Regions from separate parts of the Phyllobacterium sp. 22229 genome, predicted to be linked through region 1. Evidence: riboswitches for the same ligand, from Rfam matches in the RefSeq annotation. Region 1 holds a riboswitch; each other region holds the start of a gene.

The links. Region 1 has a riboswitch for cobalamin ahead of ACTJJ7_RS03405 (ribonucleoside-diphosphate reductase subunit alpha). Riboswitches for the same ligand answer to the same signal wherever they lie in the genome.
Positions count from the first base shown of each region.
Region 2: it holds a riboswitch for cobalamin, as region 1 does, so the genes downstream of both, metE (5-methyltetrahydropteroyltriglutamate--homocysteine S-methyltransferase) here and ACTJJ7_RS03405 (ribonucleoside-diphosphate reductase subunit alpha) in region 1, are expected to answer to the same signal.
Region 3: it holds a riboswitch for cobalamin, as region 1 does, so the genes downstream of both, ACTJJ7_RS00750 (CbtB domain-containing protein) here and ACTJJ7_RS03405 (ribonucleoside-diphosphate reductase subunit alpha) in region 1, are expected to answer to the same signal.
Region 4: it holds a riboswitch for cobalamin, as region 1 does, so the genes downstream of both, ACTJJ7_RS04425 (DUF1636 family protein) here and ACTJJ7_RS03405 (ribonucleoside-diphosphate reductase subunit alpha) in region 1, are expected to answer to the same signal.

Region 1 covers NZ_JBQEPA010000002.1:226,275-233,405, forward strand. Annotated here, with positions in the region: gene metH (methionine synthase) at 1-294, opposite strand, end outside; gene cobF (precorrin-6A synthase (deacetylating)) at 441-1,205, opposite strand; gene ACTJJ7_RS03395 (hypothetical protein) at 1,202-1,426, opposite strand; gene ACTJJ7_RS03400 (ribonucleotide-diphosphate reductase subunit beta) at 1,417-2,556, opposite strand; gene ACTJJ7_RS03405 (ribonucleoside-diphosphate reductase subunit alpha) at 2,610-5,489, opposite strand; cobalamin riboswitch at 5,598-5,808, opposite strand; gene ACTJJ7_RS03410 (heme ABC transporter ATP-binding protein) at 5,859-6,650, opposite strand; gene ACTJJ7_RS03415 (FecCD family ABC transporter permease) at 6,653-7,131, opposite strand, start outside.
Region 2 covers NZ_JBQEPA010000029.1:51,473-58,603, reverse strand. Annotated here, with positions in the region: gene ACTJJ7_RS25510 (TetR/AcrR family transcriptional regulator) at 1-225, shown strand, start outside; gene ACTJJ7_RS25505 (alpha/beta fold hydrolase) at 279-1,169, opposite strand; gene ACTJJ7_RS25500 (CGNR zinc finger domain-containing protein) at 1,291-1,848, shown strand; gene metE (5-methyltetrahydropteroyltriglutamate--homocysteine S-methyltransferase) at 1,845-4,160, opposite strand; cobalamin riboswitch at 4,266-4,482, opposite strand; gene ACTJJ7_RS25490 (MFS transporter) at 4,545-5,849, opposite strand; gene ACTJJ7_RS25485 (TetR/AcrR family transcriptional regulator) at 5,960-6,538, shown strand; gene uvrB (excinuclease ABC subunit UvrB) at 6,722-7,131, opposite strand, start outside.
Region 3 covers NZ_JBQEPA010000001.1:153,817-160,947, forward strand. Annotated here, with positions in the region: gene ntrC (nitrogen regulation protein NR(I)) at 1-669, shown strand, start outside; gene ACTJJ7_RS00720 (hypothetical protein) at 754-1,149, opposite strand; gene ACTJJ7_RS00725 (Lrp/AsnC family transcriptional regulator) at 1,192-1,656, opposite strand; gene ACTJJ7_RS00730 (1-aminocyclopropane-1-carboxylate deaminase) at 1,817-2,830, shown strand; gene ACTJJ7_RS00735 (DMT family protein) at 2,880-3,230, opposite strand; gene ACTJJ7_RS00740 (hypothetical protein) at 3,382-4,032, opposite strand; gene ACTJJ7_RS00745 (CbtA family protein) at 4,099-4,839, opposite strand; gene ACTJJ7_RS00750 (CbtB domain-containing protein) at 4,852-5,061, opposite strand; cobalamin riboswitch at 5,095-5,245, opposite strand; gene ACTJJ7_RS00755 (histidine phosphatase family protein) at 5,294-5,890, shown strand; gene copC (copper homeostasis periplasmic binding protein CopC) at 5,977-6,348, shown strand; gene copD (copper homeostasis membrane protein CopD) at 6,348-7,131, shown strand, end outside.
Region 4 covers NZ_JBQEPA010000003.1:88,189-95,319, forward strand. Annotated here, with positions in the region: gene ACTJJ7_RS04415 (circularly permuted type 2 ATP-grasp protein) at 1-52, opposite strand, end outside; gene ACTJJ7_RS04420 (DUF2126 domain-containing protein) at 251-3,571, opposite strand; cobalamin riboswitch at 3,728-3,940, shown strand; gene ACTJJ7_RS04425 (DUF1636 family protein) at 4,047-4,409, shown strand; gene ACTJJ7_RS04430 (ABC transporter ATP-binding protein) at 4,536-5,342, shown strand; gene ACTJJ7_RS04435 (ABC transporter substrate-binding protein) at 5,342-6,289, shown strand; gene ACTJJ7_RS04440 (FecCD family ABC transporter permease) at 6,323-7,131, shown strand, end outside.

The sequences.
Region 1 (7,131 bases):
GGTTTCAAGAATATCCGCGCCGGCCATGGCATAGGCGTAGTGGATATCCTCGATGGCCTGGGGCTGCGTCAGAATCAGGAGATCGTTGTTGCCCTGCAGGTGACAGGAGCAGTCGGCAAAGCGTTCGCCGCGGAAATCGTCCTCGTTCAGGCTGAGACCCTGAATCTGCGTGCCCATGGCCCCGTCGAGAATCAGGATGCGTTCGCGCGCCGCCTTGGTCAGCGCTTCAAACACCTCCGAGCCATCCCGTGGAGCACCCAGGGGACCGAACAGATTATCGACTGCAATATTCATGACTCAAACGCCTCTTGGCCATCTTGGGATGGGAGACGTAAACTCACATAAAGATATCTTTATGTCAACAAATCAATTCCATTGACGGCAAATTCTGTCGCAGCTGCGGCGTCCTGTCCGGCCGCTGCCGTGACAGCCGTGAAACGCTATTTTTCTCCCGTTCGTTTCAGAAGATAGGTATCCATGATCCAGCCTTTTTGCTGCCGCGCGACCATGCGCAGGCGTTCGATCTCATCGACAACATCGCGCAGCCGCCCGGACAGAAGAATTTCGTCCTGCGTGCCGACATAGGCGCCCCAATAGATATCGACATCCTCCTTGACGGTCTTGAACGCGCCCTCGCCGTCAAGCATCACGACAATGCTTTCCGAATTGTTGGGAAACCCCTCCTCCAGCTTGCGGCCGGTGGTGATGGTGATCGATTCGCCGATGCGATTGAGGACCACCTTGTGTTTCGCGGTGAGCGCCTGAATGGCGGTGATGCCCGGTATCACGTCATATTCCAGCTCGAAGCCACCCTTGGCATTAAGGCGATCGAGAATCCGCAGCGTGCTGTCATAAAGCGAGGGGTCGCCCCAGACGAGAAACGCCCCGCACTCGTCATCACCAAGCTCCTCGAGCAGCAGATGCTCATAGGCCGCTTCGACCCTGTCGTGCCATTCCTCGACACTGGCGCGGTAGGTTGAAGAGGGCTTATGACGGACGGGCGTTTCAAAATCGACCATGCGGTAGTCGTGGCCGGTGATGAAGCGCTCGCAGATTTCGCGGCGGATGCGCGCAAGCTGTTCCTTCTCGGCACCCTTGTCGGCGATGAAGAAGACATCGACCTGATTGAGCGCGTTCACCGCCTGAATGGTGACGTAATCGGGGTTTCCCGCCCCGATGCCGATGATGAGAACCTTGCGTTTCATTGTGCTGTCCGCACACTCTGCGGCCGCATCGCTGCTCTCTTCTCGCTGATCAGGGCGCAGAAGAGATCATGCAGCCGTTTGGCGCCCGGATGGCTTGCATAGCGGCGCAGCCGTGCCACTTCGGCACTGGCCGCAGCGACGAGATCGCCATTCCTGGGTTGCCGCATCAGCCAGGCAACGAATACATCCTCGGGAGCAGGCATCCTGTTGATCAATCCCATGCCAGCGCTCCGCCGTTCTGATATTCGATGACGCGGGTTTCGAAAAAATTCTTTTCCTTCTTCAAATCCATCGCCTCCGACATCCACGGGAACGGATTGTCCGTGTCGGGGAAGACCTGGGCAAGGCCGAGCTGGGCGCAGCGGCGGTTGGCGATGAAGTGCATATAGCTTTCGCACAGGGCAGCGTTCAATCCGAGGAAACCGCGCGGCATCGTATCGCGGCCATAGGACGCCTCGAGTTCCGCCGCATTCCTGATCATCCCGCGCAGTTCTTCGGTAAAGGCTTTCGTCCACAGATGCGGGTTCTCGTGACGGATCTGGTTGATCACGTCGATACCGAAATTCATGTGAATGCTCTCGTCGCGCAGGATGTACTGATATTGCTCGGCAATGCCGACCATCTTGTTGCGGCGGCCGAGCGACAGGATCTGGGCAAAGCCGGTATAGAACCACATGCCCTCGAAAATGACATAGAAGGCGACGAGATCGCGCAGGAAAGCCTGGTCCATCTCCGGTGTGCCGGTCTTGAAATCGGGGTTGTCGAGATTTTGCGTGTGCTTGAGCGCCCATGCCGCCTTGTCGGTGATCGATGGCACTTCGCGATACATGTTGAAGAGTTCGCCCTCGTCCAGCCCAAGGCTTTCGACAATATACTGGAACGTGTGGGTATGGACGGCTTCCTCGAAGGCCTGACGCAAGAGATACTGGCGGCATTCCGGATTGGTCAGGTGCCGGTAGATGGCGAGCACGATGTTGTTGGCGACCAGTGACTCGGATGCCGCGAAGAAACCGAGATTGCGCTTGATCATGCGCCGTTCGTCGTCGGTCAGCCCGTCCCTGGATTTCCACAGGGCGATATCCGCCTGCATCGACACCTCTGTCGGCATCCAGTGATTGTTGCAGCCATTGAGATATTTTTCCCAGGCCCAGTGATATTTGAGCGGCAGCAACTGATTGACGTCGGCACGTGAATTGATCATCGCCTTGTCATCGACGCGCACACGGCCGCCGCCGCGCACGATATCGCCAAGGCCTGTCGCATCGGCGGCGGGTGCCTGATCCGGTGCGAGGGCGGGATGGATGGCGCGCGCCGCATTGGCGGCAGCTTCGGTGTTGGTCCAGTCAAGCATGGTCTTTTCCTTCAATTCATTGCAAAGCATCTATGGCAGGCGTGGTTGCGCGCTTACTGGCAGGCTTCGCAGTCCGGATCGTTGATCGAGCAGGCATTGCCGGCCGGCTCCGACAGGATGATCGGTTCGGCAACCGGCTTGGCGGCGACGGCATTGAGCTTGCCGTCCGTGCCTTTCAGCGTGGACTTTTCCACGTGCGAGGCCGAGCGCGAGCGCAGGTAATAGGTCGTCTTCAGGCCGCTGTTCCACGCGAGGCGATAGAGCTCGTCGAGCTTCTTGCCGCTCGGGTTGGCAATATAGAGATTGAGCGACTGGGCTTGATCGATCCATTTCTGCCGGCGCGAGGCTGCTTCGATCAGCCATGCACTGTCGATTTCGAACGCCGTGGCATAGAGCGCCTTGAGGTCGGCGGGGATGCGGTCGATTTCACCCACCGAGCCGTCGAAATATTTCAGGTCGGAAATCATCACTTCGTCCCACAGCCCGCGCTGCTTCAGGTCATGCACCAGCGCGGCATTCACGACGGTGAAGTCGCCCGACATGTTGGATTTGACGAAGAGGTTCTGGTAGGCGGGCTCGATGGACTGGGCGACGCCGCAAATATTGGAAATCGTCGCGGTGGGGGCAATCGCCATGGTGTTGGAATTGCGCATTCCGGTTGTCGTCACCCGCTTGCGCAGGACTTCCCAGTCAAGGGTCGTGCTGCGGTCCATCGAAAGCCTGGCGCCGGCTGCCGTGCGGGCCTGATCGAGCAGTTCGACGGAATCGATGGGGAGTATGCCCTTCGACCAGAGTGAGCCGTTGAAGCTTGGATAGCTGCCGCGTTCGCTGGCGAGGTCAACCGATGCCGAAATGGCATGGTAGGAAATGGCTTCCATGCTGAGATCGGCAAAAGCCACGGCCTCATCGGACGCGTAGGGAATGCGCAGAGCCTGCAATGCATCCTGGAACCCCATCAGCCCGAGGCCGACCGGACGGTGACGCAGGTTGGAAGAGCGCGCTTCGGGGATGGTGTAGAAGTTGATGTCGATGACATTGTCGAGCATGCGCATGGCCGTCGCCACAGTGCGGCCGAGACGCTCAAGGTCGAGGCCCTCGGCTGCAATGTGATTGGCAAGATTGATCGAGCCAAGATTGCACACCGCAACTTCATCCTTCGATGTGTTGAGGGTAATCTCGGTGCACAGGTTCGAGGAATGCACGACGCCGGCGTGACCCTGCGGCGAGCGGATATTGCAGGGGTCCTTGAACGTGACCCAGGGATGGCCGGTCTCGAACAGCATGGTCAAAATCCGGCGCCAGAGGTCCAGAGCGCGAACGGTGCGGAAGACGCGGATTTCGCCGCGTGCCGCCTTGGCTTCATACGCCTCGTAGGCGGATTTGAATGCCGCACCATAGAGGTCGTGCAGATCCGGCGTCTCGTCGGGTGAGAACAGGGTCCACGGCTCGTCCTTTTCCACGCGGCTCATGAACAGATCGGGCACCCAGTTGGCCGTGTTCATGTCATGGGTGCGGCGGCGGTCGTCACCGGTGTTCTTGCGCAGATCGAGGAATTCCTCGATGTCGACATGCCAGGTCTCGAGATAGGCGCAGACCGCGCCTTTGCGCTTGCCGCCCTGGTTGACCGCGATGGCCGTATCATTGGCCACTTTCAGGAACGGTACGACACCCTGGCTTTCGCCGTTGGTTCCCTTGATATGGGCGCCAAGACCGCGCACCGGCGTCCAGTCATTGCCAAGGCCGCCGGAATATTTCGCCAGGAGCGCATTGTCCTTCACCGCCTTGAAGATGCCGTCGAGATCGTCGGCAACGGTGGTCAGGAAGCAGGACGACAACTGCGGCCGCAATGTGCCGGAATTGAACAGCGTCGGGGTGGATGCCATGAAATCAAAGGATGACAGGAGGTTGTAGAATTCGATGGCGCGCGCTTCCCGGTCGATCTCGCGGGTGGCAAGGCCCATGGCGACGCGCATCAGGAAAGCCTGCGGCAGCTCGAAGCGGATGCCGCGCGTCTGCTGGAGATAGCGGTCATACAGCGTCTGCAGGCCGAGATACTGGAACTGCAAGTCGCGTTCCGGCTTCAGGGCCGCTGCAATTTTATGCAGGTCGAAGCGGGCGAGTTCCGGATCGAGCAGTTCGGCTTCAATACCAGCCTTCACATAGGCCGGGAAGTAATCGGCATAACGTTCCGCCATTTCATGCTGGGTTGCCTGTTCGGGCCTGCCGAAGACAAAGCTCAAGGCTTCGCGGCGCAGCTTGTCGAGAAGCAGCCGCGCGGTGACAAAGGCATAGTTCGGTTCGGTTTCAACCAGCGTGCGCGCCGCCAGAATGGGTGCAAGCGATAACTCGTCAAGGGTAATGCCATCGTAGAGATTGCGCTGGGTTTCGCTGAGGATTGGCGCGGCGCTGACCCCCTCAAGTCCTTCGCAGGCTTCATCGATGATGCGGGCAAGACGCACCGTATCGAGCGGTGCCCTGGTGCCACCCGGCAGGGTCACGCTCAGCGACGGGCCGGTTTCGGCCACCGGTTCAACCAGCTTCGCCCGTTCTCGCGCGCGTTCTTCCCGGTAAAGAACATAGGCGCGCGCAACCTTGTGGTTTTCGCTGCGCATGAGGGCAAGTTCAACCTGGTCCTGCACGTCTTCAATGTGAAACAGACGCCCTTCGCTGCTGCGGCGCTTCAACGTTGTCACGATGTCGGTGGTCAGGCCTTCGACGACATCATGCACGCGGCGGGAACCGGCGGCGACATTGCCTTCAACGGCGAGGAAGGCTTTGGTCAGGGCAACGGTGATTTTCAGCGGGTCGAAGGGGGTAACCGAGCCATTGCGGCGAATGACACGATAGCCGGGCTCGGCGGACGTAGATTGTGTTTCGCCGTGACGAATGGGTGCAAGTCCATCGGTGCGAGTGGTTTCAAGAGAAAGAGACATGTGCTTATACCCCAAATGTTGGGGGCAAAGGTCGAGCGCACGCGTGCAAGAATCCGGTCAGCTTGCGGCCGACCATTGCAAGCGACACACCGGGACACCCCGCCCGTGGACGTTCATCATGTCATGGCAGGTCTCCTGGCTCACAGGTCGGCGCTGGTGTCGGCCTTCCCGAAGCGGGGCTCCAGTGGCATTGTCGACAACAACTCGCTGTTTACAGTTGCGGGGGCAGCGCCGGCATCAATGTCCAGGACATCTCACCGGCTTCCCTCTTAGCTCCCGGTCTTGCGACTCGGGGAGAACCATAACATCTATATTTAGTATCAAATTGCCATCTACAGTCAATAGGTAGATAGCGACATCTTCGCTTGCTCAGAGCGTTGCGGATTGCGGCAACACGAACGGCACGGATTTGCCGGGCAGACCGCCGACCTTGAGCGCACATTCATAAACACGCAGAATGCGGTCATCCGTCAAGACCTCCATGGGCGTACCCACAGAATCGGCCCGCCCTCTGTGCATAACCACGACGCGGTCGGCAAACATGGAGGTCAGGTTGAGATCATGCAGGATCGCGATAACCCCGCCACCGCGATCGGCGAAGTCGCGGGCAATCTGCATGATGATCAACTGATGCTTGATATCGAGGCTCGACACCGGCTCATCGAGAAAAAGAAAGCGGGGCTGGCCGTCCAGCACCGGCTGCCAGACCTGGCAGAGGACGCGCGCCAGTTGCACCCGCTGCTGCTCGCCGCCGGAGAGTTCCTGATAGAACCGCCCGCCGAAGCCCGCGAGGTCGACCCGTTCGAGCGCTTCGTCCGGCAACGTTTCCACGTTGTGCCGCGCGGCGCCGGAGCGGCCGCTGGTCATGCCCAGCTTGACAATCTCGCGCACGGTAAACGGAAAGGACAGCGAGGTGGATTGCGGCAGGATCGCCCGCATGCTTGCCATCTGCCAGAGCTTCAGCCGGTTGATCGGCACACCGTTGATGTTGATGACACCCTCATGCGGCAGGTCGCCGGAGAGTGCGCGCATCAGCGTGGTCTTGCCTGATCCGTTGGGGCCGACGATGACGCAGAATGCGCCCGCCTCCGCATCGAAGGATACATGCTCGACAATCCTGCTTCGGCCGAGAGAGACAGAGACATTGGAAACACGGATCATGATCAGAGGTCCAGAATGCCGCGGCGGCGCAGCAATATCCACAGGAAGAACGGTGCGCCGACGGCCGCCGTGACGATGCCGATGGGCAGTTCGGACGGCGCAACGATGGTCCGGCTGACCGCATCGGCAATCAGCAGCAGGCTGGCGCCAAGGAGAGCGGCGGCCGGCAGGAGATAGCGGTGATCGGGACCGATCACGAGGCGCAGAAGATGCGGAACAACCACGCCGACAAAGCCGATGCCGCCGCTGACCGCAACCGATGCGCCGGTCGCTGCTGCAACCGTGACAATGGCGATGCGTTTGAAGCGCTGCACCGGGATGCCGAGATGACTGGCCGATGCTTCCCCGAGGGCGAGCCCGTTGAGGCCGCGCGCGAGGAATGGCGAAATGACAAGGGCCAGCGCAATGAGCGGACCGGACGCTGCGATCTTGACCCAGTTGGCTCCCGCCAGCGATCCCAGTCCCCAGAATGTCAGGTCGC
Region 2 (7,131 bases), on a different contig from region 1:
GAAATGGAGAGATTTCAGAAGGCGCTGATCGACGGCTATGTCGATCTCTACTGCACCGCGCTGGCACCCTATTCGGCGCTTTCTGCCGATGAGCTGCGCCTGCGCTGCGCCGGTATCATCGGCGCAGCCGAGGCCATTTCGCGGGAAATGACCTGCGGCTGCGTGGATGAAGCCACCGCAGCGGCCACCCTGGGATCGCTGATCCTGCAGTGGGTGGCCAACTGATACCGGATTTGCATCATGGTGAACTTGTTGAACCACGCACTACAGTTTTTGCTTTAGATGCTTACTGTCCGCCCAAGAAACTCCCGCATCAGTGCAGCGACTTCTTCGGCATGGTCTTCCAGAAGAAAATGCCCGCCATCGAAAATGTGCAGCTCTGCCTTGGGTAGCTGTCCGGTATAGGCCCTGGCGCCGGCAAGGGTGAAGAAGGGATCATGCTGGCCCCAGGTGATCAGCATCGGCGGCTGGTGCTCGCGGAAATAGGCCTGGAAATGCGGGTACTGCTTGAGGTTTGACTGATAATCATGCAGCAGGTCGATCTGGGCCTCGGCAATGCCGGGACGGTCGAGGCCGTTCTGCGCGTGGGTCCAGGCATCGGGGCTGATGCGGGCCGGATCTTTCGCACCGAACAGGTATTGGCCCCTTGTGTCCTCGATCGAGAGGTGGCGGCGCATGGCGGCCTCCGTCTGTGCATTGCGGTCCGCCCACAGGCGCCGGGCCGTATCGAAACCGTCCGACAGGCCTTCTTCATGCGCCACGGCGTTCTGCACGAAAATCGCCGTCACCCGTTCCGGGTGGCGGGAAGCGAGGCGGAAGCCGACGGGACCGCCGAAATCCTGCGCGTAAAGCGCATAGCGCTTGAGGCCGAGCTTCCGGGTGAATGCGTCGATGATGTCGGCGAGATGATCGAATGTATAGCGGAACGCCGTGTGGGACGGGGCATCGCTGTAACCGGAGCCGGGATAATCCGGCGCGACAACATGGTAACGGTCGGCCAGGAGCGGGATGAGGTCGCGGAACATATGCGACGAGGTGGGAAAGCCGTGCAGCAGGAGCAGCGTCGGTGCGTCCTTCGGCCCGGCTTCCCGGTAAAAGATATTCACGCCATCGACCTCCTCGGTCCGGTAGCTGATCAGCGGGCGTGCGTGTTCGTTCGATTGTGACATCGTTCCTGCTCCTGTTGGATGGGCGGTTGCACCGTCTAAATTACATTTTGATGGTTACTCAAATGGAGTAACTTGTCAAATTGAATTTTGATGGTTACTTCTAGGAGTGAAAGGACATGCGATGCCGTTCATTTTTCTGGGCAATGCCCTCTGGCTGGATTTCGTCAACACGCAGATCATCGATGGTGAGTTCATCGATCTCATCGGCAAGGACGGTGCGTTTCTGCAATGGGCGAAGACGGCCGATCTTCAGGCTGATGCGGCTGATGCGGCCACCTTCAACGCCGCCTTGACGGAAGCGCAGGCGTTCCGTGCGCAGTTGCGCGCGGCGGCGGATGGTCTGGCGGCCGGGACGGCGCTCAATCCTGCCTTTATCGCCGATATCAACCGGCGGATGGCGGAACATCCGGTTGCAACGGTTCTGGAGACATCAGGGAGCGGGTGGGCGACCAGCGCAAAGCCCGTCACCACGGGGCCGCAAAGCGTATTGGCTGAAATCGCCTCCGACTTTGCCCGGTTTGTTACCGACGAAGCGACGAATGTCCGCCACTGCAGCAATGAGCGCTGCTGCATCGTCTTCTACGATACCAGCAAGAATCACACGCGGCGCTGGTGCAGCATGGAGACGTGCGGCAACCGGGCCAAAGCGGCCGGCCGCCGCGCGCGCATTGCCCGCTAGGCCCGCTGTTCCAGCCGCAGGCGTTTTGCCGCCTCGACCATGTTGACGAGGGCTGGCTTGACCTCTTCCCATTTGCGGGTTTTCAGGCCGCAATCGGGATTGACCCAGATCTGGTCCGGGGCGAGATGGGTTTTCGCCTTGCGCAAGAGGCCGGCCATTTCATCCACCGGCGGGATGCGCGGGGAGTGGATGTCATAGACACCAGGTCCGATCTCGTTGGGGTAGTGGTAGGTCACGAACGCGTCGAGCAGTTCCATTTTCGACCGCGATGTCTCGATGGAGATCACATCCGCATCCATGGCCGCGATGGAGTCGATGATGTCGTTGAACTCCGAATAGCACATATGCGTATGGATCTGCGTTTCGTCCTGAACGCCTGAGGCTGACAGGCGGAAACATTCGGTGGCCCAGCCGAGATAGGCGGCCCAATCGGCCCGGCGGACCGGCAGGCCCTCGCGGATGGCCGGTTCGTCGATCTGGATGATGCGGATTCCAGCCTTTTCAAGGTCGCTCACCTCGTCGCGCAGTGCCAGTCCGATCTGGCGGCAGACCTGATCGCGCGGAAGGTCGTCGCGCACGAACGACCATTGCATCATGGTCACCGGCCCCGTCAGCATGCCCTTCATCGGCTTGTCGGTCAGCGACTGCGCATAGGCAGCCCAGTCGACCGTCATGGCCTGCGGGCGGCTGACATCGCCGAAAATGACCGGCGGGCGGACGCAGCGCGAACCGTAGCTCTGCACCCAGCCATGCCGGGTGAAGGCAAAGCCGGACAGTTGCTCGCCGAAATACTGCACCATGTCATTGCGCTCGAATTCGCCGTGCACCAGCACGTCGATGCCGATTTCCTCCTGCCAGCGGATGGAGTTTTCCGTTTCCTTGCGCAGCAGCGCCGCATAGGCATTGGCGGTCAGCGCCCCCTTGCCATGCTCCGCCCGCGCCTTGCGCACCCCTTCCGTCTGCGGAAAGGAACCGATGGTGGTGGTCGGAAAATCCGGCAGCCCCAAGGATTTCTGCTTTTCCCGGCGAACGGGATAGGGGCTTTGCCGCCGCGACTGCTCCGCGGTCACCGCCTGCAGGCGCTGCCTGACCGCCGCATCGTGAATCTTGGCCGATGTCCTGCGGGTTTCCACGGCCGCACTGGCGGCTGCCAGTTCGTTGCGGACGCTATCGCGGCCGGTGTTGATCGCCCTGCCAAGGATCGACAGTTCCTCCAGCTTCTGCGTGGCAAAGGCCAGCCAGCTCTTGAAGTCAGGGTCGATGTCCGTTTCAAGTTCGAGATCGACAGGCGTGTGCAGCAGCGAGCAGGACGGCGCGAGAATGAGGTGATCGGTCCCCCGCTGGCTGATCACCGGTTCGATACGCCGCAGGATCGCCTCGAGATCGGCGCGCCAGACATTGCGGCCGTCGATGACGCCGAGCGACAGGACGAGGCCGGCGGGTGCCTCGGCCACGACAGTATCGAGTTGTTCGGGTGCACGGCAAAGATCGAGATGCAGGCCGGCAACGGGCAGCCCGAGCGCCAGGTCGAGATTGTCGCCAAGCGCGCCGAAATAGGGTGTCAGCAACAGTTTCAGGCGGGGAAGGGCACGGGCGAAAAACGCATAGGCCATCTTGAATGCAGTTTTTGTGGTTTCGTCGAGATCGAGCACCAGTGCGGGCTCGTCGATCTGCACCCATTCGGCGCCGTTGGCGGAGAGGCGGCGGAGGATTTCCGTATAGACCGGCAGAAGGCCCGGCAGCAGCGACAGCGGATCGGTCTGCGCATCCTTGCTCTTGGCCAGCGTGAGGAATGTAACCGGCCCGAGAAGCACGGGACGCGTGTCAAAGCCCTGCTCCTTCGCTTCGCGGTATTCGTCGACCGGCTTGTTGGAACCGAGGGTGAATTCCTGCCCCTTTGTCAGTTCCGGCACCATGAAATGATAGTTGGTATCGAACCACTTCGTCATTTCCTGAGCGGCCACCCCGTGGTGGGTGCAGGCGCCGTGATCATGGCCGCCCTGGCTGCCGCGCGCCATGGCGAAATAGGTCTCGGGCGAAACCGGCCCGCCCTTCCATGCATAGCTCTGCGGCACCGCGCCAAGCATGACGCTGGTGTCCAGCACGTGGTCATAGAGCGAAAAATCATTGCTCGGCATGTGGCTAAGCCCATGCGCCTGCTGCAGGGTCCAGTTCTCCCGGCGCAGTTCTGCCGCGATATCCTGCAGGGTGACGATATGCGATTGGCCCGACCAGAATTTTTCCAGCGCGAATTTCAGCTCGCGCCGCTTGCCGATCCGCGGAAAACCCAGATTGCTTGTGGTGATAGTCATAGTTCCTTACCCCGATGGTTGAGGGCAAAGGCCAGGCGCACGCGTGCAGGACATACGGGCGCTCATGACGCCCGCTTGCAAGCGACACACCGGACACCCCGCCCGTGGACGTTATCTATCGCGGCAGGTCTCCTGGCTTGCGGGTCGGTGCTCTCGTCAGGCCTTCCCGATCCGTCCTGGGATCAGTGACACGAAATTGACAACAGCTCGCCGCTTACAGTTGCGGGGGCAGCTCCGGATTGAACCGCTGGCAGCGATCGCACCGTATTCCCTCTTAGCTCTGCGCCCGGAGGCGCAGAGAACCACGATGCGGGGTATGGTAGGCGCGTCGCCGAAGACTGTCAACAACACATAAAGACATATTTATATGGTTACATCTTCGGGTCAGTGTGCGATGGCAGGTTCGCCGACGCGGTCGTCCTTGCTGCTCTTGCGGATAGTCAGCGCCAGCAGCGCGGCGATCAGGCACAGGACACCGGCGGTGAAGAAGGCCGGGAGGTAGCTTGCATATTCCGTGCGGGCAAAACCGCCGCCATAGGCGGCCGATGCGGCGCCGAGCTGGTGACCGGCGAAGACCCAGCCGAACACCATGCCGGCCTTTTCCCGGCCAAACCGGTCCGTTGCCAGCTTGACCGTCGGCGGTACGGTGGCGATCCAGTCAAGACCGTAGAACATGGCAAACAGCGACAGGCCGTAAATCGAGAAATTGCTGTAGGGCAGGAACAGCAGCGAGGCGCCGCGCAGGCCGTAATACCAGAACAGCAGCCAGCGGTTGTCGACCCGGTCGGACAGCCAGCCGGAGCCGATCGTGCCGAAGAAATCGAAAAAGCCCATCATGGCCAGCACGCTGGCGGCGGTGACGGCCGCAAGCCCGTAATCACCGCAGAGGGCAACGAAGTGAGTCTGGATGAGGCCGTTGGTGCTGGCGCCGCAGATGTAGAAGGTGGCAAACAGCACCCAGAACGTGCTGCTGCGCGATATTTCCTTGAGGGTGGCCAGCGGCAGGATGATGAGGGACAAAAGCCCGCCGGTTACCGCTGCGGTCTTTGCCACTTCCTTTTCGCCATAGGCGGGCAAGCCGACATCGGACGGGCGGTCCCGCATCAGAAGGAAGACGGCGGCCGCTGCGACGGCGAGCAGGGCGCAGACCATCATGGTCGCCGCGCGCCATCCGTAATTCTCGCTGATCGAAGCCATGAGCGGCATGAAGGCCAGCTGTCCGGTGGCCGAGCTTGCCGTGAGCATGCCCAGCACCAGCCCGCGCCGGTCGGTGAACCAGCGGGTGGCAACTGTCGCACCGAGCACTATGGCGGTCAGGCCGGTGCCGAAACCGATCACCACGCCCCACAGCAGAATGAGCTGCCAGATCTGCGTCATGCCGAGGGAGAGGAAGGAACCGCCGGCAATGAGCGCCAGCGCCACGCACACGACTTTCCGCACGCCGAAATAGTTCATGAAGGCCGCGGCGAACGGGCCCATCAGCCCGAACAGCAGCAGCCGGATGGAGAAGGCGGTGGCGATCTGTTCCGTCGTCCAGCCGAATTCCTTTTCCAGCGGCACGATGAGCACGCCGGGAGCGCCGACGGCCGCTGCCGTCACAAGCATGGTGAGGAAGGTGACGGAGACGACGACCCAGCCATAGTGGACATTGCGCCGGGCGAGCGCGGCTGCGAGAGGCGATGAAATCATGTTCGTGTTCCCTGGAAGGTCATCGGCTTTTAAATGACGATCATCATATTTGACTATTGATGACGATCATCATATAAATTGTCAATGCAGTTTTTTTGAAGGAATGTTTCATGCGCGTCAGCAGGGACCAGGCAGCACAGAACCGCGCCCGCATCATCGAGATCGCCGGACAGCAGTTCCGCGAAAAGGGTTTTGACGGCATCGGCGTTGCCGATGTGATGAAAAGCGCGGGTCTGACCCATGGCGGCTTCTATGGGCATTTCAATTCGAAGGACGATCTGATCGCCGAGGCCTGCGCTGCAGCCATGGCCCTGTCGGTGCGGCGGTGGACCAGCCTGTCCGAGGCGTCACCCGGCGATGCGCTCGGTGCGATCACCCAGTCCTATCTGGCGGGCGATGCCCATGGCGAGGGGCAGATGAGCGGCTGCATGATGGCGGCGCTGGCGCCGGATATCGCCCGGCGCGGCGGTCCTGTCCGCTCGCGCTTCACCGAGGGCACCAAGGCGCTTCTCGATATCCTCATCAATGCCGTGACCGGCCGCAGCAAAGCCCGGCAACGCGAAAAGGCCATCGCCATCATGGCGGGGCTGGTGGGCACCGTGGTGCTGGCGCGCGCGGTTGACGATCCCGATTTTGCCAGGGAGATCAAGCGGGTGGGCGAGGCCGCATTCGGGCGGGACGCGGAGTAGGGAGGGGATTCACACCCCCCTCTGCCCTGCCGGGCATCTCCCCCACAAGGGGGGAGATCAGCTGTCATTGCTGTTTCAACTAATCTTCAACATTGAAAACAACGCAAAAGCGTTGATGCCAATGTGATCTCCCCCCTTGTGGGGGAGATGGGCGGCAGCCCAGAGGGGGGTGAGCATTCCGCTCTACCGCCCCGGACGTCCCGTCTTTCCCGGCCGGCGTTTCTTGCGCGCATCATTGGCATCTTCATAGGAACCGATGCCGCTGCGCTCGCGGCGGATGATGGTGTCGTCGTTCCGGTTGGTGCCGCCGGGAAGCGCGGGTTTTTCCGGCACTGCGCCACGCACAGGCTTCTCCGTCCGGCCGACGGTCATCTCGTCCAGCGTGTTCTTGCGGAATTGGCCGCCGCCAAGCGGCCGGGTGGTATCACCGCCCATCTCATCGAGATGCGGCTTGCGGAACAGCGGCGAATTCGGATCGCTGTTCTCGTCGGTCACCACGCGGTGCATGGCGCGTCCGGCATTGTGCCGGCCCTTGGTCCGGCCGCTGACCGGGCTTTCCAGTTCCACTTCGCGTGCCATCGGATCGTCCGATA
Region 3 (7,131 bases), on a different contig from region 1:
CGCACGCCGATCAAGACCGATGTGCGCATCGTGGCGGCCACCAACAAGGATCTGCGCACGCTGATCAATCAGGGCATGTTCCGCGAGGATCTCTATTACCGTCTGAACGTGGTGCCGCTGCGCCTGCCGCCGCTGCGTGAGCGCGGCGAGGATATTCCCGATCTTGTCCGGCATTTCTTCAAGATGGCGGCAAAAGACGGCCTGCCAGAAAAACGCATCACCGCCGATGGCCTCGACCTGATGCGCCGCTATCCCTGGGCCGGCAATGTGCGCGAACTGGAGAATCTGGTGCGCCGTCTTGCAGCGCTTTATCCGCAGGAAGAAATCAATGCGGATGTGATCGAGGCGGAACTCAAGGCCGACCTGCGGCCGGCGGAACCATCCTCGTCGTCGATGTCCAACGAGGATATCACCATCGCCCAGGCGGTGGAACTCAACATGCAGCGCTACTTCCTTTCCTATGGCGATGATCTGCCGCCGGTCGGGCTTTACCAGCGCGTGCTGGAGGAAGTGGAATACCCGCTCATCCTGTCATGCCTGACCGCCACCCATGGCAACCAGATCAAGGCAGCCGAACTGCTTGGGCTCAACCGCAATACGCTGCGCAAGAAAATCCGCGAACTGGGTGTCAACATCTACAAGAACACCAAGAACGATCTGGGGCGTTGAAAATGAGACAAGCGATGGACTTTCGAACGATAAAGATGGATTAGAAGCCCAGAGCTACATTTCGGGCAGCCCACGCTATTTTAATCAACGGTGCCTGATGAAAGATAGAACGTTTGAAATTGTTCTGGCCACGATTGCCGCGCTTGCGTCGATTGGATCAGTTTCATTGCTCTTTACGACGCATTCTTTCGGATTCTTGGGGTTAACAAGAATGCGCACTTTGTTCCCGACAACAGATTTGCAGAGGAATCCGTTCATGCCGGTCTGTTTTATTTCTTCACAGTACGTTTGATTGTCATAGCTAAACTTTACCGAGAAGTGTACCGCACGCGTATCAACCAATATTGAAGTACATGTACTATCAATAATGCCCTCTACCTCATCCCATGCCATTGATATAAATTTATAATATATGCGAGTTCCGGCCACGATAAAAATTATGCATGCCGCCAGCATCAATAAGCTCGTCCACGGATCCATTTATATCATCCCATTTGTTCCTCAGATTCTATTCCAATCCCCTCAAAAATCCAGCAGCGCGTTGTCGATGACTTCCTTCATGACGAAGAACGTCCGGGTCTGGCGCACGCCGGGCAGGGCGATCAGCTGGCTGCCATGAATCCGGTTGAAGTCGGCCATATCCTTGACGCGGATTTTCAGGAAATAATCGAAATCACCGGCGACGAGATTGCAGTCGAGAACAAAGCTCAATTTTGTTACCGCCTGTTCAAACTGCGCGAAGCTTTCCGGCGTTGAACGATCCAGCACCACGCCGACCATGACCAATGCACCCCGGTCGACCATTTGTGGTTGCACCATCGCCCGCACGGTCTTGATAAAACCGTCGTCGAACAGGCGCTGCGTGCGCCGATGGCAGGTCGCCGGGCTCACATCCACAAGCGTTGCCAGCTCCGCATTGGTCAAGCGCCCGTTCTTCTGCAACAGCCGCAGCATTTTCATATCGATGCGGTCCAGTTCGCTGGGCATAAAAGAATCTTCCGCAAACAAGCATTACTACAAAAGTATAGTGCAGAATTAGCGCAAAGAAATCATTATTCATCAGTTTTGTTGCCAAACTATGAGAGCACCTCTCACCCGGCAAATGATAGCGTTTTACCTGCGAAAACCACTTCTCAAGGGGAACACAATGCTGGAAAAATTCGAACGCTATCCGCTGACATTCGGGCCGACGCCGATTGAAAAACTGAGCCGCCTGTCCGCGCATCTCGGCGGCCGGGTCGAGCTTTATGCCAAGCGCGACGATTGCAATTCCGGGCTGGCCTTTGGCGGCAACAAGCTGCGCAAGCTCGAATATATCATACCGGATGCCATTGCATCGGGTGCCGACACGCTCGTGACTATCGGCGGCGTGCAGTCGAACCACACGCGCATGGTAGCGGCGACAGCGGCGAAGATCGGCTTCAAATGCCGGTTGGTGCAGGAAAGCTGGGTTCCGCACGAAGACGCCGTCTATGATCGCGTTGGCAATATCCTGCTCAGCCGGATAATGGGTGCCGACGTGGAAATGGTGGATGAAGGCTTTGACATCGGTATTCGTGAAAGCTGGGAAAACGCCATCGAGGATGTGAAAGCCAAGGGTGGCAAACCTTATCCGATCCCGGCGGGAGCTTCGGTCCATAAATACGGCGGTTTGGGTTATGTCGGCTTCGCTGAAGAAGTGCGGGCACAGGAAGCTGCGCTCGGTTTCACATTCGACTATATCATTGTCTGCACGGTGACCGGTTCGACCCATGCAGGCATGCTTGCCGGTTTTGCCAAAGACGGGCGCGAGCGCAACGTCATCGGCATCGACGCCTCGGCCACCCCCGCGCAGACCAGGGCGCAGGTGCTGGAGATCGCGCGCCGCACCGCCGATCTGGTTGAGCTTGGTAAAGACCTGACCGCGGCGGATGTCATCCTCAACGAAGACTATGCCTATCCGGTCTATGGCGTACCATCAGAGGAAACCAAACAGGCCATCCGTCTTTGCGCGCGGTTGGAAGGCATGATCACCGATCCCGTCTATGAGGGAAAATCCATGCAAGGCATGATCGATCTCGTGGGCAAGGGATTTTTTCCCGACGGGTCAACGGTGCTCTATGCGCATCTTGGCGGCGCGCCGGCGCTGAACGGTTATGCCTATACGTTTCGCAACGGTTAGCCGGCCTCCCTGCGGTCTTTCAACAATATTATGCGGCTAATATTTGATCCTAGAGCGGACCCTTGAACACGAAGAATGCACCGCCGCAGATCATCGCGAAGCCGACGAGGTGGTTGATGGTGATTTTTTCACCGAGATACATCACCGAAAACCCAGCAAAGACCAGGAGCGTGATCACTTCCTGAATGGTCTTCAGCTGGGCGGCCGAATAGATCTCGTGACCGTAGCGGTTTGCCGGTACCGCAAGGCAGTATTCGGCAAAGGCAATCATCCAGCTGATAAGGATGACCAGAAAAAGCGGCCGGCCCGCGAATTTAAGATGGCCATACCAGGCAAATGTCATGAAAACATTTGAGCCGAGCAGCAGCAGGATGGGGCGGATATAATCAAAGGAGGGCATGAAGTGTCCTTGGTTGTAAGCGTCTTTGGGCATGAAATGCAGTAACGTTCAAACGTCAAGCAGGCTTAAATCAAGTCGCGTGCAGCGGAAAGGGCGATCTGCGGTTCGGCGACAAGACGTGCGCGGTGTGGCCCAAAGGCCATAGCCTTGATCAGACGGTATCAGGCTGTTGTGGCGGGCGCGTCAGATGGATGCAGGCAAAACCCGCCGAAACAAACAGCATCGCGAATCCCAGAAAGGAAAACAGGCTGGTCAGGTGCCCCGGCACATCGCTCCAGTGCGGCTTGATGATGTCGGCGGTGTTGTAGGGATCGCCGCTATACTGGCACATGACGAAAGAGCCGCCATTGCGCACAAGCTCGCCATCAAGATCAGAGACGAGGGTACTGACCGCGTCCCGGTGTTCGGGCATGTCGCGCATATACACCAGCACTGCCTTTGCCGCAGCAAGATAGGCGTGTGAACAGGCGTTGAACGGGCTTTGCTCGTCGCTGATACTGCCGGGAACAATGCCCCAGAGACAATAGCTGTATTGGATATTGGTATAATTCAGCAGCCGCCGGAACTTTTCATCGGTGCGGGTCATCCGCGCTGCCAGATCGAGGATCGGCGTGCGGTAGTCAGCGATAATGGCCATCTCACCGTGGGAGAGGCTCGGAATGGAAATGCCCGAAGTGTCGGTTCCGGCGCTGCTGCGATGCGCCCAGCCGCTGCCGGTCTGCAACAGGAGCAACGACGCAACCAGAACCAGAAACCAGCCTGCCGGGCGGCGCATGGGGATATTGAGGTGTTGCGGTCTCATGCCAGCTCCATCGGCGGCGGAAGCCTGAACGCCCGCAAGGGGGCGTTCAGGAATGGCCGACTGCGCTCAGCGCGCCGCCTGCAGGCGATAGCGCGGCCGTTGTCCGGCCAGAACCCGTTCAGCCAAAGCGCCGAAGAGCAGACCAAGCGTGGTCCAGACGATCACATGGATCCCCAGCGATGCGACGCGGAAATTCCACAGAACCGTCGGTGAGAACTGTTCGGGAACTTCGTTGATGGCGGGAAGCAGGTATTGAACCAAGGCTATGAACACGACATAGGCGGCACCGGCGATCAATGTCGCGTTCCATGCGCCGTGCTGGGCATAAAGGCGCTTTGCCAGGCCGACGGCCGCGGCAAGGGCGCCGAGCGAAACCACCAGCATGACGAAGAACAGTTCCGTTCTGGCCCCAATGGTGTCCGGACTGCCGACCGCAGGCGGATTCATCGGATATTTGATGCAGGGAACGAGAACGATTGCCACAAAACCTGCAAGGGCAAGCAGAGCCGCCGTGCTGCGCGGGCTGAGCGAGCTGACCCGGCCATGCACAAAGGCAAAGACCAGGGAAAACAATCCGCCAAGCGCGGCGCTGTAGACAACGATGCCGGTAAACAGGCCGATGCCGGCCTGTGTCGCCCGCGTGACAAGCTCCGGTTCAGCCGCTGCACCGGCCGCCTGGCTCATCTTTTCCTCAAAGGCGATGGCGTGATCAACCTGCGGTTCGCCGAACACCCGGGCAAAGCCGAACGCCAGCAACCCGGCGATGACCCCTACGATCATGCCGCGGATCAAAAGATCTCTTGTCATTGTTTCGTTTCCTCAGTGGCAGGGAAAACCGAGGAGATGGCGGCCGTCATGAACGAATTCGTGCACATACATGCCCGAGAAGAGCGACATCGCCCCTTCTTCCGCGCCAATGAAGTAGATTGCGAGCAGCATGATCAGCCCGCCGAAAATAGCCCAGGGCAAGACTTCGCCGAGAGGAATGGGGGTGACGCCGGCTGATGGCGTAAGAGCGATATCGGACATGAACTTTTCTCCCAGAATGACGCGTTCACTAACGGAATTAATGATGTTGCGGCCAGGGTCTGGCTTTCAATCAGCGAAAAAAGACTGATTAATTACAGTGGCGCGACCGCTCCGGAATTTCACCGGCTTCCAAACTCGCAACAGCACGGTTATATCTGTGCACGCCGCAGACTGTCAATGAACGGTCAGGGCGCCATTTCCGTATTTTTCCTGAGGGTTTTTGAGGGATATTTTGGCCAAAGCCACGCGGTTAACCCTTGTTTGCCATGGCGCCACGCCTGCGGTGCGGACCGGTGCTTTTCCCGCCGACGAAGCGCTTGAACCTGGTGAAACCCAGCGCGCGCAGGCTATTGCCGGGCATTTGCGCCACGCGCACCGTGTTTTGACCAGTCCGGCACTGCGGGCCCGGCAAACGGCCGATGCCCTCGGACTGGAATCCATTGTCGATGCGGCGCTGGCGGAGATTGATTACGGGCGGTGGGCCGGACAGGCATTCACTGCTGTTCATGATGCCCAGCCGGACGATGTGGCCGATTGGATGCACAATCCCGTATCGGCGCCGCATGGCGGCGAATCCATCCATGATTTTCTCGTCAGGATTGCGGATTGGATGCGTTCCCATCTGAATGATGGCGGCCACACAATCGTGGTGACGCACGCCTCCATCGTCCGCGCCGCTGTTCTCAGCGCCTTGCAAGCACCGGATACCGCGTTTTGGCGCATCGATGTCGAACCGCTCAGCTGTATCGAAATGAGCAGCGACGGCGTCAGGTGGATGCTTCGCGCTGCCGCCTGTTTGCCGCCGCGTGCCGCGGGGATTCTGCCATGATCCGGGCTAAAATCAGGCATAGCTTTCGCCGCGCGGTCGCATCCACATCCCGGATTTTCAATCTCTGCCCGCTTACAGGAGTTCTCATGTCACAGCTCTTCCGTATTCTCGCTGTCGCAACCGTCGTCAATGCCGGTCTGTTGGGACAGGTATTCGCCCATGCCCATCTCAAATCGGCAGTTCCAGCCGAAAACGCGACGGTGAAGGTCTCGCCCGTCGAGATCGACCTGACATTTTCCGAAGGGCTGAACCTGAAATTCTCAGGGGCGACCATTACCGGTCAAGGAAACGCGACGATATCGACCGGTCAGGCCAAACTGGCCATCAGTGACCAGAAAACACTGGTCATCCCGTTGTCGACCCCGCTTGTCCCGGGTGGCTACACTGTCAACTGGACGGTGCTTTCCACCGACGGTCACAAGACCAAGGGCAGCTATACATTTACCGTCAAGCCCTGATGGGGTTGGAGACGGCGCTTGTTCTCTGCCGCTTCGCGCACAATGTGTCCGCGATGTTCCTGTGGGGGACATTTGCCTATCTTGCGCTGCTGGTGCCCAAAAGCCTCGCCGTGGAAATCGGGCAGCGCCTGCGCCCGGCGAGCGGGATCGCGGTCTTTCTGATTGTCGCGACGACGTTTCTGGCTTTGCCGCTGCAGGCAGGAACGATCGGGCAGGGCTGGACCGATGTTGTTGATCTCGGAACAATCCGTGACGTGCTGCTCGAGACGAGCGTCGGCCGCGGCTGGGCGCTACAGGTTGCAGCTGCCCTGCTGCTTTTACCCGCATTGGCTCTGACGCCGCGCCGGGCGCATGCTGCGCTTGCAGTGGCGTCAGGGCTGGTTCTGGCCAGTCTGGCATTTTCCGGCCATGCCACAATGCAGGAGGGCTGGATCGGTGTGGCCCATCGCAGCAATGATATGCTGCACGTGCTCTCAGGCGGCGCATGGATCGGAGCACTTGTGCCGGTTATTGTGGTGCTTGACCGGTTGCGCCAGGCGGAATGGCGTATGGCGGCGCAAACGGCGCTCATGCGGTTTTCGTCGGCCGGTCATGTGGCCGTTGCACTGGTGATTGCCTCCGGCGTGGTCAACACCATGCTCGTCCTTGGACATCTGCCGGACGATTGGACCTCTCCCTATCAGCTCTTGCTGGCGTTGAAGATCATTCTTGTCGCGGCGCTGGCGGGACTGGCTCTGATCAACCGCTATGTATTCGTTCCGCGCATGCGCACCCGCGAGGCGC
Region 4 (7,131 bases), on a different contig from region 1:
TGTAGCTGGCAAGGAGACCGGCGAGTGGCCGTGATTTGCTCACCTGGGACATTGGCTGCAATACCCCCCTCTGCCCTGCCGGGCATCTCCCCCACAAGGGGGGAGATCACATCGGCATTGACGGTTTTGCTTGCTTTGCCGGATTGATGGTTGGCTGAAACGATTGTGCAGGCTGATCTCCCCCCTTGTGGGGGAGATGGGCGGCAGCCCAGAGGGGGGTACAATCTCTCTTTGCATCAATCCCACAATCTCAATGCCTCGGCCTTCTCAGATCAAGGGTCATCGGAAATTCGCCCGATGGCTGTTCCCTGCGCAATTCATATCCGCCGGCCGTATGGCCGCGCGGCTCGAAACGCGCCAGCCGGCGTGCCTCGGCCTCGTTCGAATTGACCGGAAACGTATCATAGCTGCGCCCGCCGGGGTGTGCGACATGATAGACGCAACCGCCGATCGCCCGCTGCGACCACTGGTCGTAAATATCGAAAACCAGCGGCGTGTTGACCGGGATCATCGGATGCAGGCCGGAGCGCGGCTGCCACGCCTTGTAGCGCACGCCTGCAACCGCCGTGCCCTGCCGGTCCGTCATCGTCAGCGGCACCTCGCGGCCGTTGCAGGCGACGCGGTAGCGGGCAGGATTGAAGCCGTCGACCTTGACCTGCAGCCGTTCCACCGAGGAATCGACAAAGCGCACCGTGCCACCGATGGCGCCCTGTTCGCCCATCACATGCCATGGCTCCAGCGCCTGCCGGATTTCCAGCTTCACGCCCTCATTCTCGATTTCCCCGCAGAAGGGGAAACGGAATTCCAGCTGGGCCTCGAACCATTCCGGCCGGAAATCAAACCCGTTCTCGCGCAAATCAGCGAGAACATCGAGGAAATCCTGCCAGACATAGGCCGGCAGCATGAAGCGGTCATGCAGCGCCGTGCCCCAGCGGACGAAACTGCCCTGTATCGGATTGTTCCAGAACCGGGCAATCAGCGCGCGGATCAGCAATTGCTGGGCAAGGCTCATGCGCGCATTGGGCGGCATCTCGAAACCGCGAAACTCGACCAGACCGAGCCTGCCTGTCGGACCGTCGGGCGAAAACAGCTTGTCGATGCAGATTTCCGAGCGATGCGTGTTGCCGGTGACATCCACCAGCAGATTGCGGAACAGCCTGTCCACCAGCCAGGGCAAGGGCGGCGTGCCTTCGCCTGGGCGCGGCACCTGCGAAAGCGCAATCTCCAACTCGTAGAGGCTGTCGTGCCGTGCCTCGTCGATGCGCGGCGCCTGACTGGTCGGTCCGATGAACAGGCCGGAGAAGAGGTAGGACAGCGAGGGATGGCGCTGCCAGTGCAGGACGAGGCTTTTCAAGAGATCAGGACGGCGCAGGAACGGGCTGTTGGCCGGTGTTTCACCACCGACCACCACGTGGTTGCCGCCGCCGGTACCCGTATGGCGACCGTCGATCATGAATTTATCGGCACCGAGGCGTGTCTGGCGGGCTTCCTCATAGATTGCCGTCGTTGTGTCCACACAGTCGCGCCAGTTGGCAGCCGGATGGATATTGACTTCGATTACACCGGGATCGGGTGCAACGCGGATGACATTGATACGATGATCCTGCGGCGGGCTGTAGCCCTCGATGTGAACCGGCAGCCCGAGCTTGTGCGCCGCGGCTTCCGCCGCCGCAACCAGTTCCAGATAATCCTCGAGCGCCTCGACCGGCGGCATGAAGACGCTGAGGCGCCCGTCCCGCGGCTCGACCGATATGGCGGTGCGCACGGCCCCGCCGATTTCCCCCAGTTCCTGCTCCACCCGCTCCTGCTGGTTGCCTTCATCAGCGGTGAACGAGGCAACCGCCAGGACGTTTTCGCGCGGTTGCGGTGCCGGGTCCGGTAGGGCGCCGCGATCCACCGACGGGTCGACCGGCACGATATAGGGATATTCCGAAGCCGGAACATGCGGCAGGGCGCCGAGCGGCAGGCGGTATCCGACGGGCGAATCCCCCGGCACCAGAAACAGCTTGCCGCGCCGGGTCTTCCATTTCTCGCTGCGCCAGCGCGGGCCGGAGGCCTGGCTGTTCCAGCGCTGGACCGGCAGGACAAAACCGCTTGGCTCGGTCAGGCCCCGCTCGAAAACCCGGGCGATGCGGCTGCGTTCCTCCGGGTCTTTCAGCTTCGAGTTGGACGGATCGACATTATCGGGAAGATTGCCCTCCTTGACGATCCATTCCGCCGGGTCTTCATAGGCAGGCGCCACCATCTCCTGTTCAACGCCAAGCTCCTGCGCCAACGCGACGAGGAGTTTTCCGGCATCTTCCGGCTTGACGTCGGCCTTGCTGTTTTCCGGGGCGATCAGGTCGGGGTTGACCCAGATCGGCTTGCCGTCCTTGCGCCAGTAGAGCGAAAACGTCCAGCGCGGCAGGCTCTCGCCCGGATACCATTTGCCCTGCCCGTAATGCAGAAACCCGCCCGGCGCAAAACGCTCGCGCAGTCGCCGGATCAGCCTGTCGGCTTTTTCCCGCTTGGTCGGCCCAACGGCATCGGTGTTCCATTCGCCCGATTCGAAATCATCGATGGACACGAAGGTGGGCTCGCCGCCCATGGTCAGGCGCACATCCCTCTCGTTCAGGATCGCGTCGACCTGTTCGCCGAGCGCATCGAGCGCAGTCCAGGATTCGTCGGAAAACGGCTTGGTGATCCGCGGGTGCTCGGACACGCGCGTCACGCGCATATCGAAACCGAATTCCACATTGGCAAATTCGGCCATGCCGGAAATCGGTGCCGCATTGCGGTAATGCGGCGTGGCAGCAAGCGGCACGTGGCTCTCGCCGGTCAAAAGCCCGGAGGTGGGGTCGAGGCCGATCCAGCCTGCCCCCGGCAGGTAGACTTCGCACCAGGCATGCAAATCGGTGAAATCCTTGTCGGTGCCGGCGGGACCATCAATGGCGACGAGATCGGGTTTCAGCTGGATGAGATAGCCGGAGACGAACCGCGCGGCAAAACCGAGATTGCGCAGGACCTGCACCAGCAGCCAGCTTGAATCCCGGCACGATCCCGCGCGCAGGTTCAAGGTGGTGTCCGGCTCCTGAACACCGGTTTCCATGCGGATGACATAGCCGATCTCACGCTGGATGCGCGCGTTGAGATCGACGATGAAATTCACCGTGTTCGCCGGACTGTGATCGATGGTTGCAAGGAAAGCTGAAACCAGAGGTCCGGCCGGTTCCGGTTTGATATAGATCGACAGGTCGTCGCTGATCTCTTCGGGATAGCTGAAGGGCCATGTCTCGGCGACGGGTTCAACGAAGAAATCGAATGGATTGTAGACAGTCATGTCAGCGACGAGATCGACCTCGATCTTCAGCTCCGTCACCGGCTCGGGAAAGACAAAGCGGGCGAGGAAATTGCCGTAGGGATCCTGCTGCAGGTTGACGAAGTGATTGGCCGGACTGACTTTCAGGGAATGGCTGAGAACTTTTGTCCGGGAATGGGGCGCCGGCTGGAGCCGGATAATCTGTGGCCCGAGCATGATGGGCCGGTCATATCTGTAATGCGTCAGATGATAGACTGCTGCGTGAATTGCCATGTCGCCTCAAAAATCTGATTCAAAAAAAGCCGTGTTCCCACAAATGCTCCCAGCACTCTAACGCGTTACCGGCCAATTGAAATCTTTCATTTGCCAAAAATTTTGGCAGCTTCAAAAATTGCCGCATAAACATGCTTGCAACTGCGCGGCGGGCCGCATAGCATCCGCGCCGATGGTTTCTTCCGCAAGACAACGCGGGAGATGAAAAGGGAACACGGTGAGGCGTACCCAAAAGGGACCGAGACCGTGGCTGCCCCCGCAACTGTAAGCGGCGAGCGATGCCTGACATGCCACTGACCGAAAGGCCGGGAAGGCAAGGCGAAGCTGAGACCCGCGAGCCAGGAGACCTGCCATCACATCTGTAATTCGAACCGGACGGGGTGTGCCGGGAGCGATGCGATGTCCTCTCCCGCCTTGTCGCGATGGTGCATTGGCCGCGTTCCCCTGACCTTTGTCCACAAGGCAAAGCACCGGCATGACCACGCCAAGTCCCGATCACCAGATTATCGTCTGCACCCTGTGCAAGGCTGCCGATGGCCTGTCACGGCCGGGTCAGGACCTTGCCGCAAGGCTGCAGGCCGAACTCGATGGCAAGCTCGGCTACGAGGTGCATGGCGTTGCCTGCATGGCCGGTTGCGAACATCCCTGTACCGTCGCCTTCCGGGCGCCCGGCAAGGCGCAGTACCTTTTCGGCGACATCGATCCCGCCACGAACTTTGCCGATCTTCTGGACTTCGCCCGGATGTATCACACGCTCACCGATGGCTGGTCCAAGGCATCGCAGCGCCCGCAGGGCCTTTGGGACAAGACCCTCGCACGCATTCCGGCGCACCTATGACACATCAGGCATTGACCAATGTTATAACGTTACTGTACGAGAATGACGCGTCCGCGATGACGCAACGACATCTACCGCTTGGGATTTGACGCCATGTGCCTTGCCTGCAGTCACGCATATCCACCCATGAACCATGCCATCCTGCGTGCCGACGCGGTGACGTTCCGCACCGCCGGCCAGACGCTGGTGGATGAGGTTTCGCTCGACATCGCACGCGGCGCCCGCCTTGCCATAATCGGGCCGAACGGCGCGGGGAAATCAACGCTTCTGCGCATGCTGGCCGGTCTGCTGCGCCCCTCCTGCGGCAGCATCCACCTCGATGGCGCGGGAATAGACCGGCTGCCGCCCAAAGAACGGGCCAAAAGGTTTGCCTTTGTTGGCCAGACCGACATGCCGGACCCGCAATTGCTGGTGGATGATTACGTATCTTTTGGACGCATTCCGCACACCGGCACCCTGACCAAGGCAAAGGACCGGGATATCGTTGCCGAAGCCCTGGTGCGCGCCAGGATCGCCGCATATTCGCGCCGTCCCATCGGCTCGCTCTCCGGCGGCGAAAGGCAGCGCGTGCAGCTGGCGCGCGCCATAGCCCAGCAGCCGGACATCCTGTTTCTCGACGAACCCACCAATCACCTCGACCCGAAGGCGCGCAGCGAATTGCTGGCGCTCGTCGCCGGTCTCGATGTGACTGTCATAGCGGTGCTGCACGACCTGCCGCTGGTGGCGCCGTTCGCCACCCACGTCGCCGTCATGCACGCCGCGCAGCTCGTCGCCGCCGGCACGCCCGATGAAACGCTGACGCCGCGCATCGTCAGCGACGTCTTTGATCTTGATGTCCTGCGCCTGCGCCACCCCTCGCAGGATCGCGACCTCATGGTGTTCGAAGCACCAGAGCCAACAACAAAACAAACTGCTCAGCTACGGAGAATGTGATGAAAAGAATGCTGCTCGCCCTTGCCTTGTCGGCGCTATCAGCCCCCGCATGGGCGTTTCCTGTGACGGTCGACAGTTGCGGCAAACCCGTCACCTTCGAGGCCGCACCCAAGCGCGCTGTCATCCAGGACATCAACATGAGTGAAATGGCCTTTGCCCTGCACCTGCAATCCTCGATGGTCGGGGTATCGGGCATTACCGGCTGGTATAAACTCGATGACGCCTTCAAGAAGCAGCTGGGCTCCATTCCCGAGCTTGCGCCCAAATACCCGACCCTTGAAAATCTCATTGCGGCGGAACCGGATTTCTTCTTCGCCGGCTGGAATTACGGCATGAAACCGGGCGGCGAAGTCACGCCCGACACGCTGGCGCCGCACGGCATCAAGACGCTGGAACTGACTGAAAGCTGCATTCATCTCGACAAGAACCGGCCCGCCGCCACCATGGACCTGCTCTATGGCGATATGGAAAAGCTCGGCAAGATTTTCGGCAAGGAAGAGGAAGCCAACACGCTGATCAGCGGCTGGAAGAGCGAACTTGCAGCGATCAAGACCAAGATCGGCGACAAGAGCGGCACCCGCGTCTTCCTCTATGATTCCGGCGAGGACAAGCCGTTTACGGCGGGCAAGTTCGCCATCCCGACCGCGATGATCAGCGAAGCGGGCGGCACCAATATCATGGCCGATCTCGACACCAGCTGGGGCACCACCTCGTGGGAAACCGTGGCCACGCGCAATCCGGAATTCCTCGTCCTCCTCGACTATCAGGATGACGCGGGTTACCAGAAGCTGCTCGACTTCCTCAAGTCCCATCCGGCGATGAAGGAAACCGACGCGGTCAAGAACAACCGCTTCGTCGCCCTGCGCTATGCGGAACTGACGCCCGGACCGGCCAATATCGAGGCCATCGCCAAGATGGCCAAGGCCATGCATCCGGAAGCCTTCTGAGTGCATCTGCCTTTCCGTCAGCATCTGACACTGATGACTGGGGTGATGGCCGTTCTGGCCCTCGCCCTCGTGTCCATTGCCTATGGGGCAACGGTCATTCCGCTCAGTGACGTCTTGCGCGCCGTCGCCCATGCCGCCGGTCTCTCCGATACCGCCGTCAACGGTCCGGTCGGCAAGATCATCGTCGACCTGCGCCTGCCGCGGGTGATCCTTGCCATCTGCGTTGGCGCTGGGCTCGGCATCATCGGCGCGCTGCTGCAGACCGTTACCCGCAACGATCTCGCCGATCCGTTCCTGTTCGGCCTTTCCAATGGCGCGGCGGCCGGAGCGGTCTCGGTGATTACGGTCATCGGCGACCGCTTCGGCATCTGGACCCTGCCGATTGCCGCGTTCAGCGGCGGCATGCTGGCGGCCATCGTCGTGCTCATGCTGGTGCGGCGCGTGCAGGGACAGGGGCCGGAACGGCTGATCCTGGCGGGCCTTGCCGTCTCCTTCCTTTTCGCTGCGCTCACCAACTACATGGTGTTTGCCGGCGACCAGCGCGCCGCGCATTCGGTGATGTTCTGGACGCTTGGCGGCCTCGGCCTTGCCCGCTGGGAAAACCTGCCGCTCGCCCTTACCGGGCTTGCCGCCGTCCTTATCTACGCCCTGTACAACCACCGCAATCTCGATGCCCTGCTGGCCGGCGAAAACACGGCGGAAAGCCTTGGCATAAGGGTGACGCGCCTGCGCAACACGGTGTTCATCGTCTGCGCTTTCTCCACCGCGATCTTTGTCTCGGTGGCGGGTGTCATCGGCTTTGTCGGCCTGATGATCCCGCACATTGCCCGGCGTTTTTCCGG